DNA from 2 places in the Actinoplanes sp. NPDC020271 genome. Region 1 is predicted to be linked to the other one. Evidence: riboswitches for the same ligand, from Rfam matches in the RefSeq annotation. Region 1 holds a riboswitch; the other holds the start of a gene.
The links. A riboswitch is a leader RNA that binds a small molecule or an ion and turns the genes downstream of it on or off. The one in region 1 is predicted to bind cyclic di-AMP.
Positions count from the first base shown of each region.

Region 2: linked by a shared signal. The riboswitch ahead of ACH442_RS27735 (transglycosylase family protein) and the one ahead of ACH442_RS44910 (C40 family peptidase) in region 1 are both predicted to bind cyclic di-AMP.

Region 1 is NZ_JBIRWQ010000042.1:29,975-34,180, reverse strand. Features, by position in the region: gene ACH442_RS44925 (cytochrome ubiquinol oxidase subunit I) at 1-688, opposite strand, end outside; gene ACH442_RS44920 (BlaI/MecI/CopY family transcriptional regulator) at 765-1,115, shown strand; gene ACH442_RS44915 (M56 family metallopeptidase) at 1,112-2,029, shown strand; cyclic di-AMP (ydaO/yuaA leader) riboswitch at 2,143-2,278, shown strand; gene ACH442_RS44910 (C40 family peptidase) at 2,294-3,265, shown strand; gene ACH442_RS44905 (tetratricopeptide repeat protein) at 3,737-4,206, shown strand, end outside.
Region 2 is NZ_JBIRWQ010000014.1:19,961-24,166, forward strand. Features, by position in the region: gene ACH442_RS27725 (LysR family transcriptional regulator) at 1-763, opposite strand, end outside; gene ACH442_RS27730 (YybH family protein) at 855-1,211, shown strand; gene ACH442_RS27735 (transglycosylase family protein) at 1,183-1,866, opposite strand; cyclic di-AMP (ydaO/yuaA leader) riboswitch at 1,868-2,049, opposite strand; gene ACH442_RS27740 (saccharopine dehydrogenase family protein) at 2,396-3,634, shown strand; gene ACH442_RS27745 (class I SAM-dependent methyltransferase) at 3,641-4,206, opposite strand, start outside.

The DNA.
Region 1 (4,206 bases):
TCATCGCGCCACCGATCAGCATCAGCCACGCGCCGAGCCGGGCGAGCGTGCGGAACGCGCCGTCGGCGGCGAGCCGCCACACCCCGATCGCCAGGAGCAGGCCGCCACCGGCCATCGCCGCCCCGGCCGTCGTGTGCGGGAAGGCGGCGAGCACCACTTCGTTGGTGAGCAGCTCACCGAAGCTGGTCAGGTGGGCCCGGCCGGTCTCCGCGTCCAATGCGTAGGCGACCGGGTTCTGCATGAAGGAATTGGCCGCAAGAATGATGTACGCCGAGAGCAGCGTCCCGACCGCGACGACGACGATCGTGGCGGCGTGCAGGCGGCGGGGCAGACGGCCCCACCCGAAGTACCACAACGCGAGGAACGTCGCCTCCAGGAAGAACGCGAGCATCCCCTCGATCGCGAGGGTCGGGCCGAACACGTCGCCGTAGAACTTGGCGAACGCGCTCCAGCCGAGCCCGAACTGGAACTCCTGCACCAGGCCGGTGACCACGCCGACCGCGAACGTGACGATCAGCAGCTTGCCGACGAACTTGGTCAGGTTCAGGAACCGCTCGGAGCCGGTGCGCATCCAGGTCAGGTGCAGACCGGCCGCGACCGCCGACAGGCTGATCGACAGCGGCACGAACAGGTAGTGATAGATCGTCACGACCGCGAACTGCAGCCGGGTCAGGTCGAGCACGTCCATCGGGTGTCCCCCTCTACGACTCTTCGTAGTAGATACTACGAGACGTAGTACGACCGGCCCTAGTAGGATGGGTCACATGGCACTTGGCGGACTCGAACGTGAGGTCATGGATCAGCTGTGGGCTTCGCCCGTCCCTTTGACGGTCCGGCAGGTTTATCTGGGCATACTCGCCGACCGTGATCTGGCGTACACCACCGTGATGACGGTGCTCGACCGTCTCGCCAAGAAGAAACTGGTCGTGCGGACCATGGAGGACCGCGCTTACAAGTACGCGCCGGCCCAGTCCCGCGCCGAGATGACCGCCGCCCTGATGTTCGACGCACTCAGCGGCACTCCCGATCAGGACGCCGCGCTGGCATACTTCCTCGGTCAGCTGCCGCCCGGCGCGATCCAAGCCGCCCTGGATGCCACACCGAAAGAGACGTGACCGCACTTCTGTTAGGCGCTCTCGGGCTGACCCTGTCGCTGGTCGTCCCGGGTGTCCTCGCCGGCGCCCGCTGGCCCGACCGTGCACCGGTCGCCGCCGTCCTGCTCTGGCAGGCGCTCACCCTCACCGCGGTGCTCTGCGCCCTCGGTGTGGTGCTCGCCGCCCCGGAGGAGCTGACCCGCGCGGCCGGCGCCGACCACCCATGGGTCGTCGCGTCGCTGGTCTTCTCCCTGGCCGTCGCGGCCACCATCGTGATCCGGCTGCTGATCTCGCTGATCCGGGTGAGCGTGCGGGCCCGCGCCCGGCGCGAACGGCACCGGATGCTCGCCGACCTGCTCGACCGGGCCGAACGCCACCAGGAGCTGGGCGGCGGCGAGGTGCGGGTGCTGGACGGCGCGTTGCCGCTGGCCTACTGCGTGCCCGGCCGCGAGCCGCGGGTCGTGCTCAGCGACGCGGTGCTCCAGATCCTCGACCGGGAGCAGGTCGACGCGGTGCTCGCCCACGAACAGGCGCACCTGCGGCACAAACACGAACTGGTGATGGAGTCGTTCACCGCCTTCTACCAGGCGGTGCCGCGCCCGCTGCGGTCCCGGGCGCCACTCGACGCCGTGTACCTGCTCCTGGAGATGGTGGCCGACGATGCCGCCCGGCGCCGCACCGGGCCGGCCCCGCTGCGCGCCGCGCTGGCCCGGCTCTCCGACGCCGTCCCCCTTGCGGAGGAAGCCCCGGCCGACCCCGCGGGTGAATCCCGCCGCCGCCGACTTGACCGGCTGACCGGCCCGGCCGCCGGTTCGACCGGTCTGTCGGCCCTCGCCGGGCTCGCCGCCGTCGGCCTCCTGGTGCTACCCACGGTGATCCTGATCGTGCCCTGGCTCGCGCAGGCCCTGGACGCGTGGCCGTTCCGCTCACTGTGAGTGCTCGCACTGGTGCGGGTAGTTTCCCTCCGGACGCGACCTTCATTTGCCTGCATGATCCGAGTACGGTGGTCCCCGGTTCGACAGCCCCCCATCGTCCAACCGGCCGATCTGACGAGCCACCGCCTAATCGCCGTAAAGGCGAGCCGGGGACCCAGGTTCCTCGGGGTGAAGCCGCTCGTTGAGCGGCCGGGCGTGCTTCCCGCCCGAACCCGTCAGCTAACCCGGTCGGCGGCCGAGAGGAAGAAAGGACAACGCACCTACGTGAAACGGATAGGCGCGCGGGGTGTGCTGCGCAGTCTCGTCTGCGCCGTCATCGCTGCCGGGTTTGTTGTCACCGGACCTGTTGTCGCTCACGCCGATCCGACATCGGACGTCGAAGCCCAGATCGACAAGCAGTGGAACGAGCTCGAGCCCGTCATCGAGGACTACAACGACGTGCACGGGAAACTGCTGAAGCTGCAGAAGCAGCAGAAGCAGCTGGCCACGACGCTCGCCCCGCTGCAGAAGCAGGTCGACGCGGCCATGGGTGAGGTGCGGAACATGGCGGCCGACGCCTACATGCAGGGTCCGCCGACCGCGGTCGGTGCGCTGCTCAGTGGCTCGCCGAGCAGTTTGACCGAGAAGCTCTCGCTCCTCGAGCAACTGGCGGCCAACCGGCAGGCGTCGATCAGTGACGTCGTCAAACTCCGCGACAAGTACGCCGCCGACAAGGCCAAGGTGGACGCCCTGGCCACCGAGATCTCCACCCGTGACACCGACCTCAAGACGAAGAGGACGGCGATCGAGAAGAAGATCAACAGCCTGCAGAAGCTCCGGCAGACCTCCTACAACGGGGCGGACGCCGGGCCGTACAAGACCGGTCTGTGCCCGGCCGAGTACACCAACGACAAGGGCGGCCGTGCGGCGCAGAAGGCGTGCGACCTCATCGGCAAGCCCTACGTCTTCGGTTCCGAGGGCCCGAACAGCTACGACTGCTCGGGTCTGACGAAGGAGGCGTGGGCTTCGGTAGGCGTGCACCTCGAGCACTACACGAAGGACCAGTGGAGTTCCGGGAAGTCGGTGAGCCGGAGCGAGTTGAAGCCCGGTGACCTGGTCTTCTACTACTCCGACGTGCACCATGTCGCCATCTACATCGGCAAGGGCATGGTGGTGCACGCGCCGCACACGGGCGACTTCGTGCGCATGGCGACCATCGATCGCGGCCCCATCGCCGGCTATCGCCGGCCGGGCTGATCCGCGCTCAAGGTGGAAAGGCCGCTCCCGGTCCGCCGGGGGCGGCCTTTTTGCAACCCCTCCCCGCGTACGCCGGGGAGCACCACCCCGCCGGCCCGCGCCCGGGTCCCGCGCGCTGCGTGCCGGCTCTGCCCGCGTCCCTCTGCCCGGGTGGCGTAGCCGAGTCCATCGCGTCCCTCCCGGGTGACGTCACCCAGCCGATCCGGCCGTTCGTCGAGAGGCGGGATGACATCCGGCAGTGGACGGAGTTCCCTCGTGGCGGGCATGGCGCCGCGTTGGGGGTGCCGGAGCTCTTCGCGGCGGACGTGATCACGTTCTTCCGGACGGTGACCGATGGCTGACGGGTGCTTCCGGCGGTTGCCGCAGGCTACACGCTGCTGCTCGGTGCGGCCGCGCCCGAGACGGTCGGCGCGGCCGGTGGGGAAAGGGCGAGCGGCCGTAGCGCGGGCGACGCGGGCATAATCGCGTTTCATGAGCGACGCCTTGATCGACAGCCTCACCGCGGCGGTGCAGGCCCGCCCCGACGACCTGCCGTTGCGGCTGCATCTGGCCGAGTTGCTGGTCGCGGCCGGGCGTGGGGCGGAGGCGATCGAGCATGCTGCTCAGGTGCTGAGCCGTGAGCCGGGCAACGAGGCCGCGCGGGGGCTGATGGTGTCCGCGCTGGCCCCGCCGAAGCCCGCGGGTCAACCCGGCGCCCAGCCGGCCGGCTCTGCGGATCCCGGCCACTCGACGGGCACGTCGGACCCGGCGCAGCCGGGCGGTCCGGCGAAGTCCGACCCGGCTGGTTCCGACCCGGCTGGTTCCGGGCCGGCTGGTTCCGGGCCGGCTGGTTCCGGGCCGGCTGGTTCCGGGCCGGCTGGTTCCGGGTCGCCGGGGGATCGGCCGGCGGGAGATCGGCCGGCGGGGCAGGCGGGTGGCGTGGACTGGGCCGCGATGGAGCA
Region 2 (4,206 bases), on a different contig from region 1:
CGACCAGATCGGGATGGGCCGCGGCCATCGACTCGCTCAGGACGGCCACGCCGAGACCGCGCCGGGCCAGGCCGGCGACCGTGGCCGGCGAGGTCGCGGCGAGCGCGACCTCCGGTCGCAACCCGAGATCAGCCGTCCCGGCGTGGTCGAGTACGTCACGGATGCCGGTGCCACGCGGAAGACAAATTATTCGGTACGCCGTGAGCTGCGCGATCGTCACCCGGCCGCGTCCCGCTAGGTCACCGCCGGGTGGCGTCAGCGCCACCAGCGGCTCACTGACGATCACCTGCGACGCGAGATGTTCCGGGGGCTCACCGGCCAGCCCCGCCAGCGCCACGTCGATCGCGCCCGTGCGCACCCCGGCGACGAGGTGGTCCGAGTTCGCCTCGGTCAGCTCCAGCGCGATGCCGGGGTGGGCGTCGTGGAACGCGGCGAGCGCGTCGAAGAGCGGAGCGACCTCGCAGCCGATCACCATGCCGATCCGCAGCCGCCCCCGGATCAGCCCCTTGACGTCGTCGATCGCGTCCCGCAGGTCGAGCGTCGAGTCGATCGCCTCCCGCGCGTGGCGCAGCGCGACCGCACCCGCCTCGGTCAGCCGGGCGGTCCGCCCACTGCGCACGAACAGTTCCGCCCCGAGTTCGTGCTCCAGGGCCTTGACCTGGGCACTCACCCCGGACTGGGTGATGTGCACCCGCTCGGCGGCGCGGGTGAAGCTGCCGGTCTCGGCGACCGCGATGAAGTACTCCAGTTGCCGCAGATCCATGAATGAAAATTGTAGTTCCTAGAAGAACCATCTGTTGGACTTGTAGGGTGCGGCGGAGGAAGGTGGAGGCATGAGCGAACGAGCGAAGGCACTGCAGCCGGAAGATCTCACCCGCCTCTTCGTCGAGCGCGCGAACGCCAAGGACGCCGAAGGGCTCGCGCTGCTGTATGAGGAGGATGCCGTGATGGCCTATCCGCCCGGCAGCCGGACGGTCGGCCGGGCGGCGATCGAGAAACTCTGGGCGGAACTCCTGCCCAGGATGCCGCGGTTCGAGCCCGAGCCTCCGCTGCCCACTCTGATCAGCGGCGACCTGGCCCTCACCGCGACGCCGCCGAAGGACGGGGCCGGGGCGAGGGCACAGGTCGTCCGCCGGCAGCCCGACGGGACGTGGCTGCGGGTGCTCGACCAGCCGGAGTTCTCTAGAGGGCCAGCCGCTGACCGACCCTGAGGCGGTTCGGGCTGCTCAGGCGGGCCGCGTTGGTGCGGTAAAGGGCCTTCCAGCCGCCCCGCACGTGGTAACGCCGCGCGATCCCGGAAAGGGTGTCACCGCGCTTCACGGTGTAGGCGTGCGCGGACCGCAGCGGCGTGTTGTAGGAGGCCAGGCGGTATGGGCTGACCCGTGTGGTCGTGCGCGCCCGGGTGAGCCCGCGACGACCGCACGTCGGCCAGGCGCCGATGCCCTGGGTGCGCAGGACGCGCTCGGCCACCGCGATCTGCTCGCTCTTGGAGGCTCCGTTGGCCGTGGAGGCGTACCTCCCGCCGCCGTGCGCCCGCCAGGTCGAGCGGCTGAACTGCAGCCCGCCGAAGTAGCCGTTGCCGGTGTTGATCCGCCAGTTGCCGCCGGACTCGCAGCGGGCCACGGCGTCCCAGTTGACGTCCGGGGCGGCGCTGGCCGGGGAGGCCTCGACGGCCATCAGGCCGACCGCTCCGGCCAGACCGGCGATGGTGATGCCGAGGCTGCGCTGCAGGCGGCCCGGCTTCTTCGGAGCGCGGTGCTTGGGCGTCGAGTAAGCGCGCCCGGCGGCCGTCGCCGGTGCATGGGCGCGCGGGGACTGGGCTCGCCGGGACAGGACACGGCGAACCCCACTGTTCAGGTGAAGCATGAAGTTTTCCCTCCACGCCTGCGAGGTGAGCTGTCGGGTTCGGGCCGAGGAGCCCGGCTGCTGACGCAGCTTCACCCCGAGGCGCACTCCCGTGGGAGCGCGCCGAGGAACTGGTGGGTCCCCCGCTCCGTGCCTGTGTGTTGTTGACCGTGACCAGCAGGCAGGATTCGGCGTTCCGGCCACGGTGTCCGCACGTGCGGACTGCTTGACGGAGCCACCGCCTCGCCGGACTGACCATGCCCGGGCTGCGACAGGTGACGTTGTTTCCCCAAATTAACCGCTTTGATCTTCCTTTGTGTGGATAACTCCCGCAGATTCTCGGGCGTGGCGTGACTTGCTACTCACGTGGTCGCGCGGACGGGGGAAAGCCGGTGCCCACAGGCATGGCGGTCCGGCGACTGGGTAAAAAGGGCCTGCTCATTGGAGTTCCACGCGCGTGCTCAAGCGACTCCGGCCCGGTGTAAGGGATTGCGCCCGTTGTTACTGATGAGTTTCCTTCGGGGTGGTCCGCGGTGCACAATCTCCGACCATGAGCGATCGTTCACGCGACTTCGAGGTGATCGTCTACGGTGCGACCGGCTTCGTCGGCGTGCTGGTGGCGGAATACCTTGCCGGGCACGCGCCGACCGGCACCCGCATCGCGCTGGCCGGGCGCTCAGCGGAGAAACTGGAGGCCGTCCGGGCCCGGCTCGGCGTCGACTGGCCGACCCTGGTCGCCGACGCCGCCGACGCGGACGCGTTGACCACCCTGGCCGGACGCACCCGCGTCGTCATCACCACGGTGGGGCCGTATGCGAAGTACGGCAAGGTTCTCGCGCACGCCTGCGCCGCGGCCGGCACCGACTACGTGGATCTGACCGGTGAAGTCCTGTTCGCCCGGGACAGCATCGACGAGAACCACGAACTCGCCCGCAGCACCGGTGCGCGGATCGTCCACTCCTGCGGCTTCGACTCCATTCCGTCCGACATCGGCGTGCACGCCCTCCACAAACTGATCGAATCGGACGGCGCGGGCGAGTTGCTCGACACCACGCTGGTCGTGACGAGCTTCCGCGGCGGGGTCAGCGGCGGCACCATCGACTCGATGCGCAACCAGGTCGACGTGCTGAAGGAGAAGCCGGCACTGCGCAAGGTGGCCGGGAGTCCGTACTCGCTGAGCCCGGACCGCCACGCCGAGCCGAGACTCGGCCGCCAGAGCGACCTGGACACGATTCCCGGCTCCGACGTGGACCCGCAGCTCAAAGGGCGGCTCGCACCGTTCGTGATGGCGTCCTACAACACTCGCGTGGTGCGGCGGAGCAACGCGCTGCGCTCATGGGCGTACGGGCGGAACTTCACCTATCGCGAAGCGATGAGCGTCGGCGCCTCCCCGCTGTCGCCGGTCATCGCGCTCGGCACGAAACTCGGGCTCGGCGCACTCTTCGCCGGGCTGGCGCTGCCACCCACCCGCTTCGTGCTGGACCGCATCCTGCCGAAGCCGGGTGACGGGCCGAGCCGGAAAGACCGTGAGAACGGGCATTTCACCATGGACATCTTCACGACGACGACGTCCGGGGCGCGGTACACGGCTCGGGTGCGGGCCAAGGGCGACCCGGGGTACGCCGCGACCTCGGTGATGCTCGGCGAGTCGGCGCTCGCACTCGCGCTGGACCGGTCGTCGCTGCCGGAGAGCGAGGGTGGCGTGCTCACCCCCGCCACCGGGATCGGGGATGCGCTGGTCACACGGCTGCAAGCGGCCGGATTCGAGATCACCGCGCGCAAGCTCTGACGGTGGTCACCGCGGGCGCCGGGCGATCAGCTCGAAGACGTGCCAGTGCTTGGGGCCGCTGAACGCCGGGCCGTCCTCGTCCTGCTCGTCCCAGTGCTCGACGATCAGGCCGTCGGCCAGGGCGGACGCCTCCGCGACGGTCAGGAACGTCCACTCCCCGTTCGCCGTCCACGAGTCATGGACGCCGAAGAGATCCACTGCCACGAGACCGCCGGGACGCAGAGCCGTGCGGATGAGCGTCCACAGCCGATCGAAGGACGGCCGGTCCTGGTACGGCAGGGCGTAACCGGCGTAGATCAGGTCGGCCTCGGGCAGCTCGGTGATCTGCTGAAAGCCGAGCCGGTGGGCGGTCAGCGACGGGTGGGAACGGTCGACGCCGGCCAGCATGGCGGGCTCGCTGTCGTAGGCGGCGACCCGCCAACCGGCTTCGAGCAGGGCCCGGGTCTCGCGGCCGGCGCCGCAGCCGAGGTCGACGGCGGTGCGCCCGGCGCCCGGGCCGGCGAGGTCCATCGCGCGACGGCAGGTGGCGCGGACGTCGCGGGTGACCTGCGCGGCGTTGTAGGCCGTCCAGT